Regions from separate parts of the Stenotrophomonas sp. 86156_Sma genome, predicted to be linked through region 1. Evidence: predicted binding sites of a transcription regulator. Region 1 holds the regulator's gene; each other region holds the start of a gene.
The links. Region 1 encodes FliA, which starts transcription of late flagellar genes. Its sites were predicted from a motif close to TAAAGTTTNNCNNNCNNNGGCCGATAA; they were not measured.

Region 1 (3,271 bases):
CGCCTCTTCAGCGGCATGGCACAGCTCGACCATGGCGGTGACGCCGAGGAAGCCGGCGCCGCCCTTGAGCGTGTGGTAGCCGCGGAACACCGCGTTGAGCTGGTCGCTGTCCTGCGGTGCCTGCTCCAGCGACACCAGCTGTTCGCCGAGGCGATCCAGGATCTCCTGCGCCTCGATGATGAAATCGGCAGTGATGTCGTCGGATACCGCGCTCATGCTTACAGCCCCAGATCCGACAACAGGTCGTCGGCGTCGTTCTGCGAGACCGCGTGGCGGTCCAGTCCCTTCAGTGCCGGCCCGGCCAGTTCCGGGTCGGTGCGATGCTGTTCCGGCGGCAGGCCGAGCGCGCCGAAGCCTTCGTGCACGCGGCGGACGATGCCGACCACGCGACGGATGATCTGCCCGGTCAGGTCCTGGTAGCTCTGGGTCAGGGCGATCTCGGTCAGGTTGTGGCGGATGCGCTCGAGCTGCGCGTCCTGGCCCGGCTGCAGGCCTTCGGCGCGCAGCTGTTCGGTCAGGCTGCGGCATTCCTCGGCCAGGTCCAGGGTGCGGTGCGTCGCCTGTTCGGTCATCGCCACCACGTGGTCCAGTCGCGCGCAGGCGTCGTCCAGTTCGCCGGCTTCGCTCGGCACGGTCGGCAGTTCGCCCAGCGCCTGTCCCAGCTCGCGGGCCAGCCGCGAGAGGCCGCTCATCATCGGCTGCGTGCGCAGCGCGACCAGCCCGTCGATGCGCTGCCGCCAGGCGGCCTCGTCACCGGATTCGAGCGCGTCCAGGGCCTCCTGCAGGCGCAGGGCGAGGGCGTTCTTGTCGACCGTGGTATCCATCAGGCGCTGGCCGCCAGGCGTTCGAAGATCTTGCCGAGCTTCTCTTCCAGCGTCTGCGCGGTGAACGGCTTGATGATGTAGCCGTTCACGCCGCTCTGGGCAGCTTCGATGATCTGCTCGCGCTTGGCTTCTGCCGTGACCATCAGCACCGGCAGGGTCTTCAGCTTGGCATCGGCACGGATGGCCTTGAGCAGCTCGATGCCGGTCATCACCGGCATGTTCCAGTCGGTGACCACGAAATCGAACGGCTGGCTCTGCAGCAGCGACAGCGCGGCATGCCCGTCCTCGGCTTCGGCGGTATTGGTGAAGCCCAGATCGCCCAGCAGGTTCTTGACGATTCGACGCATGGTCGAGAAGTCGTCGACGATCAGGATGCGCATGTTCTTGTTCAAAGCAGAATTCCTTTGTTGTTCATTCCGGATGGCCGGGGGCAGCCGCCTCGGGGATGTTCATTCTTCGAGGCCTGCGTCGGCAGCCTCGAACAGCTTCAGCCGGCCACGCAGGCGCAGTACCGCCTGGCCGTGGATCTGGCAGACCCGCGACTCGCTCACGCCGAGCACCGCGCCGATCTCCTTCAGGTTCAGTTCCTGCTCGTAGTACAGCGAGAGCACCAGTTGTTCGCGCTCGGGCAGGTGGCCGATGGCCTTGCCCAGCTCGCGACCGAACTCGCCGCGCTCCAGTACCTGCTGCGGTGTCGGCCCGCCCTGGGCGACGGTGTCCAGCTCGCCCTGGTCCTCGATGCGCGATTCCAGGCTCAGCACCTGGCCACGTGCAGCGTCTTCCATCAGCCGCAGGTACTCGGGCAGCGGCATCTCCATCGCGGCGGCCACTTCAGTGGCGCTGGCGGCACGGCCACTGCTCTGTTCCAGGCGGCGGATGGTGGCGGCGGCATCACGTGCACGGCGGTGCACCGAACGCGGGACCCAGTCACCACGGCGGATCTCGTCGATCATCGAACCACGGATGCGGATCGAGGCGTAGGTCTCGAAAGAAGCACCCTGGTCGGCGTCATAGCTGCGCGAGGCTTCGATCAGTCCCATCATGCCGGCCTGGATCAGGTCGTCGACCTCGACGCTGGCCGGCAGGCGCGCGGCCAGGTGGTGGGCGATGCGCCGCACCAGGTCCGAATGCTGGGCGATGACTTCGTTCGCCGCCGAGCGCTGCACTTCCCTGTACTGGGCTGCGCCTTTCATGCCGTCACCCCACGCTGCTTGAGGATGCGTTCGAGGAAGAACTCGACGCCGCCACGCGGTTCGGTCGGCGCCTGCCAGCGCGCGGTACGGCGCGCGATCTCGGTGATCGCCAGCGCCGCCGGGCTGGACGGATAGGCCTTCACCACCGGCTGCTGGCGCTGCACCGACAGGCGCAGCCAGTCATCCTGCGGCACGCAGCCGAGGTAGTTCAGCGAGACATCGGCAAGGAACTTCTCGCAGACGCGGGTCAGCTTTTCGTACAGCACGCGGCCCTCGTTCGGGTCGCGCACCATGTTGGCCACCACCTGGATGCGGTCCACGCCGCGCTCGCGCGACAGCACCTTGATCAGTGCGTAGGCGTCGGTGATCGAGGCCGGCTCGTCACAGACCACCACCACGGTGTCCTGTGCGGCCTGGCAGAAGGTCAGCACGCCATCGGTGATGCCCGCGGCAGTGTCCACCACCATGATGTCCAGCTCGCGCTCCAGTTCGGAGAACACGTTGACCAGGCCAACGTGCTCGGCCGGGGCCAGCTCGGCCATGTGGCGGCGGCCGGATGCGGCCGGGACCACCAGCACGCCGTTCGGGCCTTCGACGATGACGTCATCCAGCGTGCAGCGGCCGGCGACCAAGTCGGCCAGCGTAAAGGTGGGGTTCAGCCCCAGGATCACGTCGATGTTGGCCAGGCCGAGGTCGGCGTCCAGCAGCAGCGTGCGCTTGCCCATGCCAGCCAGTGCCACGGCCAGGTTGGCCGACACATTCGTCTTGCCCACGCCGCCCTTGCCGCCAGTGACCGCAATGGTGCGCACAGGGCCGAGCGGCTCGCTGCGGGTGGCCGACAGCGGGAAGGTCTTGGTCAGCTTGGCGTACTCACGCGACGGCATGGTTCAACTCCGGGTTGCAGGGCATATCGGCCGCGCGGCGCAAATCTTCAAGGCGAAGTACAAGATTGGCTGCACTGGCCCGGTGCAGGTCCTCCGGGACGTCCTGGCCATCGGTCACCCAGGTGATCGGCAAGGCATGATCCACGGCCACCGACAGGGCGTTGCCGAAGCGGCCGGTCTCGTCCAGCTTGCTCAGTACCAGGCCCTGCAGGTTGGCCGCGCCGAAGCGGCGGACCACCTCGTCCATGTCGCCGAAGCTGGTGTTGGCCGGCAGCACCAGCAGGGTGCGGACCTGGCGGGCGGCACGCAGCCACTGCAGCTGGGCGGCCAGGGCGCGGTCGCGCGGGCCCAGGCCGGCGGTGTCGATCAG
Region 2 (3,271 bases), 2.1 Mb from region 1:
CGCCGGCCAGGACGACTGGCTGATGGCCTGGCGCGCGGATGCGCGCAGCAATGCTGCGGGCGTGCGCGAGGTGCGGGTGCTGGAAGGCAACATCGGTTACCTGCGCCTGAGCACCTTCTATCCGCTCGATCTGGCCCGGCCGAAGCTGGCCGCTGCCTTCACCCTGCTGGCCGACACCGATGGCCTGGTGCTGGACCTGCGCCAGAACGGTGGTGGCGATGACGGCAGTGCGGACCTGCTGGTGCGGACCCTGCTGGCGGCGGAGATCACCCAGGTGCAGTCACTGCAACGCCGTGGCCAGCGCCGTCCGGTACCGTTGCCACCGGCGAGCCTGGGGCTGTACCTGAAGCCGCTGGTGGTGCTGATCGACCGCCGCACCGGGTCGGCCGCCGAATTCGTCGCGTACTCGCTGCAGGCGCAGGGGCGGGCACGTGTCGTTGGTAGTCGAAGTGGCGGTGCGGCACATATGTTCGATGATCCTGTGCTGCTGCCGGATGGCTATCAGATCAGCATTCCCGACCGGCAGCCGATCAACCTCCGTACCGGAACCAACTGGGAACGCACCGGCGTCACGCCTGATGCAGCAGGCGGTGACGATCCGCTGTTCGTCGCCCGGCAGCTGCTCGCCCGATCGGCATCGCCAGAATGAACGCACAATTGCAACCGCGCCCTATCGCAGACGACATGCAGCGTGCCTAGAATCGATGCATCCCGGTAGTTCCCGGGCGCTTCGAGTGAATGGACTCAATGAAGATTCTGTTGACCGGCAGTTCCGGGCGGATCGGGCGTGCGATCTTCGGCGCGCTGGCGGCGGCCCACGAAGTGGTGGGGCTGGATCGCAGCCCATTCGCCACCACCCGCATCATTGCCGATGTCACCGATCGTCAGGCCGTGAAGCGGGCAGTGCAGGGCGTCGACGCGGTGATCCATACCGCCGCCCTGCACGCACCCCATGTCGGCCTGGTGCCGGATGCGGTATTCCAGCAGATCAATGTGGAGGCGACCGCACACCTGTTGCAGGCTGCCCGCGAGGCCGGTGCACGCCGCTTCGTGCTGACCAGCACCACGGCGCTGTATGGCCATGCGGTGGTGGCGGGCGGTTGCCGCTGGATCGATGAAGATACCGAGCCGCTGCCACGCACCATCTACCATCGCAGCAAGCTGCAGGCCGAGGCGTTGGCTGAAGCCGCTGCGGCGCCGGGCTTCAGCGTGCGCGTGCTGCGCATGGCCCGCTGTTTCCCCGAGCCACCGGAGCGGATGGCGATGTTCCGCCTGCACCGCGGCATCGACGCGCGCGACGTGGCCAGCGCACATGCCGCGCTGCTGCACGATGAGGGCGCTGCCTTCGCACGCTACATTGCCTGCGCACCGACGCCGTTCCTGCGCGAGGATTGCCTGGAACTGGCGACCCAGCCGCGCAGGGTGCTGGCCCGCCGCGCCCCGCAGTTGCTGGCCGAGTTCGAGCGCCGTGGCTGGCCGCTGCCGCTGAGCATTGACCGCGTCTACGACAGTGCACTGATGCGCAGCACACTGGGCTGGCAGCCGCGCTTCGGCCCGGACGACGTGCTGCAGCAGTACGCGGTTGGCAGCATCGAGGTGCTGCCGCGGGCGGAATGGATCAAGGACCGCGTGGCCGAATAGGGCGGCAGCCGGGCGGGTTCCTGACCCGACCCTGAGCAGGTTCAGGAATGTGCAGATGGACCGCCTCAACCTCGTTCGCAGGCGGCCGCTAACCCGGTGCGCTTCCAGCGCCGGGCGTGTCCCGGCGGCCGGTGGCCTGCGCGACGGATCGCGCACCTGCGCGGTGCCCTCGCGGTGCCGGTCGTCCTGAACTGCCTTGCGGATCCTTCCATGCCTTCTCCCCGTTCCGCCGCTGCCCGCCGCCCGGGCAGCATCGCCCACAAGCTGATGCTGGGCACCGCTGCGATCGCGCTGCTGTGCTTCGGCCTGACTGCGTTCCTGATCTACCGCCAGGCCAGCGCCAGCCTGATCGACGCCTCGCGCCAGACCATGGCCAGCGAAGCCACCGCCGAAGCCCGCCAGGTCGCGGCCGATCTGGGCACCGCCTTTGCCAGCAACGACGCCATGGTCGAGGCCGTGCTCGCCCAGCGCGCGCGCGGCGATGTTCCGGACCGTGCCAGCCTGGCTGCCGTGCTGGGAGAGCAGCTGCGCACCCACCCCGAGTGGCTGGGCAAGAGCACCATGTGGGAGGCCGACGCCTTCGATGGCAAGGATGCCGAGTTCGTCAACACCGAAGCGCACGATGCCACCGGTCGTTACATGAGCTACTGGGCCTGGCACGATGGCAAGCCGCAGCAGTCGACGATGACCGACTACACCGAGACGGCCAGTGGCTCCGGTGACTGGTACATGGTGCCCAGCCGCGACAAGCTGGCGAAGGTAAGCGAGCCCTACGCCTACGACATCGGTGGCCAGCAGGTGCTGATGAGCACGCTGAGCACGCCGATCATCGAAAACGGCCGGTTCCTCGGTGTATTCACTGTGGACTTCTCGCTGGCGGCGCTGCAGAAGCACCTGGCCACGCTGAAGCCGATGGGCGCCGGGCGCGTCGAACTGCTCTCGCCGAATGGCGTGGTGCTGGCCTCGGCCAATGCCGCCGAAATCGGCAAGCCGCGTGGCGACGCATTGACCCGCAGCATGCTGGCAGACATCGCCGCCGACCGCCGGTTCGAAGCCTTCACTCCGGATGCCGCCGGCAACGTGCGCGTATACGTGCCGCTGCGTGTGGGCGATGCGCCGCAGCGCTTTGCACTGGGTGTGGTGATGCCGCACGCGGTGATCGTGGCCGAGGCGCGCCAGCTGCTGTGGCTGACCCTGCTGGTTGGTGTGGTGGCCGCGCTGACGCTGAGTGCCGGTGTCTATGTGCTGCTGCGCCGGTTGGCGATCCGCCCACTGGCCGAAGCCGTGCGCGTGGCCGGCGACGTCGCCGCGGGCAAGCTGGACAGCACCCTGCCGGCACGCAGCAACGACGAAGTGGGCCGCCTGCTGGACGCGATGCAGGGCATGCGGGGGCAGCTGCAGTCGGTGATGGCGGCGCAGGCGGAAATGGCGCGTCGCCATGACGCCGGTGAAATCAGCTACCGCATGGACGCCTCGGCGTTCCCGGGTGAGTACGGCCGGATGGTGGCTGACAGCAACCAGCTGGTGGCCTCCAGCAACGCCGTCACCCAGCGCCTGGTCGACGTGATGCAGCGCTATGCGGTGGGTGACCTGAGCGTGGACATGGAAGCGCTGCCGGGCGAGAAGGCGG
Region 3 (3,271 bases), 920 kb from region 1:
CGCCGACGACATCACCGCGATGATCGCCACCGCCGGACTTGCCGTGGTCATCGTCTATGCGCTGTCGGCGTTCACGGACAACGTGTTCTACCGGGCGATGCCGCATTCGTTCTATTTCTACCTGGTGCTGGGCTTCATGCTGGCGACCGCCTTGCCTGCGCGCGACCTGCGCCGGCCAGGGAGTCCCTCCTGATGGCGCATATCCACCTGCTGGCCGCCGACAACCAGCGTGGCCTGTCCCATGACATCCAGGTGATCGAGCGCTCGTTGCAGCAGCTCGGGCACACGGTGACGGTCAGCCGTCTGGACGCGGTGCGCAATGGGGGGGCCTGGAAGCTCCGCGGGATGCGCCTGCGCAGGCTGCTGGCCTCGTGGCTGAGCCTGGGGCGCACGCCGGCCCGGTTCGACATCAACATCTCGCTGGAGCATGTCCGGCCGGCAAGCTTCGGACTGGCCGAGGTCAATCTGTTGATTCCGAATCCGGAATGGGTGTCCGCACGCAGCCTGCGGATCCTGCCGCGGTTCGATGCGTTGTTGACCAAGACCGAAGACGCCACGCGCATCTTCAATGCGCTGGGCATGCGCGCGCTGGAAGTCGGTTTCTGCAGCCGTGACCGCTACGACCCGGCGGTGCCGCGCAGACCGCGCAGCTTCCTGCATGCAGCTGGTACCAGTCGCATGAAGGGCACGGCAACGCTGGTCGAGGTCTGGAAGCGCCATCCGGAGTGGCCCTTGCTGACCATCCTGCGCGGCGGCCCTTCGGACGAAGATGAGGGCGGGGCCGCGAACCTGCGGATCGTCCGCGAGCGCCTGCCCGACCAGGAGGTGCAGCGCCTGCAGAACGAACATGCGTTCCACCTGTGCCTGTCGCAGACCGAAGGCTGGGGCCATTACCTGGTGGAAGCGATGAGCTGCGGGGCGGTGGTGATCACCTGCGATGGCGCGCCGATGAACCAGATGATCGACGACAGCCGCGGCATCCTGGTTGCCGCGCACGAGGGCGCGCCCTGCCATCTGTCCAGGACCTGGCATGTGGATGAGAAGGCGCTGGAACAGGCCGTCGAGCGTGCGCTGGCGATGGACGAGGCCGAGTGGACCCGGCTGGGCGCCAATGCACGCGCATGGCACCTGGCCAGCGAAGTGGCGTTCCCACGCCGGCTGGGCGAGGCCCTGGCCAAGCTTTGAGTTGATGCGGCTGGTTGCTGCAGAGTGCTCAGCCTGGCACCAGGGTGATCTGCGGATGGCTGCCGAAGATCTCCATGACGATCTCGAAGTAGGTCTGTCCCTGGCCAAGTGACAGTGCCGTCAACTGAGCGTGGATGGCCGGACCGTTGAACCTGCCGCCCTGATCGAGTTTCGACTGCAGCCAGGCGCGCGTCGTCTCGCGGCCCAGTGCCTCGCGGCTGTGGGCGATGTCGCGCCACACCACCGTGGCGGTGGCATGACCGGCGAGCGCGCCGTAGCCCCCGTGCAGCAGGTCATCAAGCGCGTCCAGGCTTGCGCCCAGCTGCCAGTCTTCGTCGGCCATGAATACACGATTGATTTCCACGTAGAGGCTGGCGATGTCGTTGATGGACGCGCCTTCGATGTGCAGGATCCGTGTCATCTGCAGACTGTAGCCCTCCGGGGCGACGGTTGTGTCCGGCGCAGATAATCCGGGCCGCCCTGGATGGGGCGGCGTTATTATGGTGTTAATCCTGCGTGATTTTCATCGGGCGCTGGCGTGTCAGCGCTATTCGATAAGGATATGGCGCCATTATCGGTCGCCGCATTTTCTGACTTCCTGCACAGTTCCATATATTTGGATCGGTCCATATATAAAGTCCCGTAAAGTTTCCCTCCGCTGCGCCGCCATCGAACGTACGGCCACGATCAAGGGAATTGAGATGCTTGCCTTACGTAATCTCCGTGTGGGATCCCGGCTTGGCGCCGGCTTCGGTCTGCTGCTGCTGTTCATCATGGCCATCGTCGGCCTGGTGCTGTATGGGAATCAGCTGAAATCCGCCCAGTTCGAGAAAGTGGTGGACGTCAACATGGTGAAGATGCGCCTGTTGAATGACATGCTTGATACCAACAACGCGGTGCTGATGCATCGTCGCCTGATGGTGATCAAGCGGGGTGACGAGTTCGACAAGGATTACCAACGTGCCCAGGAGTTGTCGCGGACCTATGACGGTATCTGGGCCAAGTACATCAAGATTCCGCGTGACGCTACCGGCGATACCCTGGTCGCGCGCATCGAGGCGGCCCGCAAGGCCACCGATGCATCAACCCAGCAATTGCATGAGCGCATGAAGGCGGGGGATTTCGATGGTGCAGCGAAGGAGCTGCTGGCCGAGCACGGATTGGCAACGGCCTGGAATGAATCCATTTCGGCCCTGCTGCGCCACCAGGAAACACTGACCGAACGCAGCCGCGAAGAGTACCGCGCAACCGAATCGTGGACCGGCACGCTGTCGATCGCGTTCGGGGCACTGAGCCTGTTGCTGGGGACATTGGCGGCCTGGGCGATCACCCGCAGCCTGACCCGCCCGCTGGAAGGAGCGGTGAAGCTGGCCGACGGCATCGCCAGTGGCCGCCTGGACAGCAGCATCGACGCCACCGGCAACGACGAGGTGACCCAGCTGCTGAAGTCGATGCAGCGCATGCAGGCACAGCTGCAGTCGGTGATGGCGGCACAGGGCGAGCTGGCCCGCCAGCACGATGCCGGCAGCCTCAGCTACCGCATGGACGAGAGCGCGTTCCCCGGTGACTACGGGCGCATGGTGCATGAGACCAATGCGCTGGTTGGATCGCACGTGCAGGTACAGAACCGGCTGATCGAGGTGATGAAACACTACGCACGCGGCGATCTGTCGGTGGACATGGACCCGCTGCCCGGCGAGAAGGCGGCGATCACCCAGGCGATGGACGAAACCAAGTCCAGCCTGTCGGCGATCAACAGCGAGATCCGCCGGTTGGCGACAGCGGCTGCGGCAGGCGACTTCAGCCTGCGCGGCGACGAAGATCGCTTCGCCTATGATTTCCGCGACATGGTGGCCGGGCTCAACCGCCTGATGCAGACCACCGACGAGAACCTGGTGCAGGTGTCGACCCTGCTGCAGGCCATCTCGCGCGGCGACCTGACCGTGCGCATGCAGGGTGATTTCCATGGCGTGTTCGCGCGCATGCGTGATGACTGCAACGCCACGGTCGACCAGCTCAAGCAGATCGTCGGCCGCATCCAGTCCAGCGCCTCCAGCATCAATCTGGCCGCAGGTGAAATCGCTTC

Region 2: a site for FliA is predicted at 1,707-1,733, ahead of ACZK33_RS20550 (methyl-accepting chemotaxis protein). Genes of this name have one in related genera too.
Region 3: a site for FliA is predicted at 1,829-1,855, ahead of ACZK33_RS06865 (methyl-accepting chemotaxis protein). Genes of this name have one in related genera too.

Annotation. Positions count from the first base shown of each region.
Region 1 covers NZ_CM151157.1:2,392,024-2,395,294, forward strand. The annotation lists gene ACZK33_RS11185 (chemotaxis protein CheA) at 1-216, opposite strand, end outside; gene ACZK33_RS11190 (protein phosphatase CheZ) at 219-824, opposite strand; gene cheY (chemotaxis response regulator CheY) at 824-1,216, opposite strand; gene ACZK33_RS11200 (RNA polymerase sigma factor FliA) at 1,274-2,017, opposite strand; gene ACZK33_RS11205 (MinD/ParA family ATP-binding protein) at 2,014-2,901, opposite strand; gene flhF (flagellar biosynthesis GTPase FlhF) at 2,888-3,271, opposite strand, start outside.
Region 2 covers NZ_CM151157.1:4,442,421-4,445,691, reverse strand. The annotation lists gene ACZK33_RS20560 (S41 family peptidase) at 1-649, shown strand, start outside; gene ACZK33_RS20555 (NAD-dependent epimerase/dehydratase family protein) at 748-1,641, shown strand; gene ACZK33_RS20550 (methyl-accepting chemotaxis protein) at 1,852-3,271, shown strand, end outside.
Region 3 covers NZ_CM151157.1:1,468,432-1,471,702, forward strand. The annotation lists gene ACZK33_RS06850 (O-antigen ligase family protein) at 1-193, shown strand, start outside; gene ACZK33_RS06855 (glycosyltransferase) at 193-1,185, shown strand; gene ACZK33_RS06860 (barstar family protein) at 1,214-1,606, opposite strand; gene ACZK33_RS06865 (methyl-accepting chemotaxis protein) at 1,887-3,271, shown strand, end outside.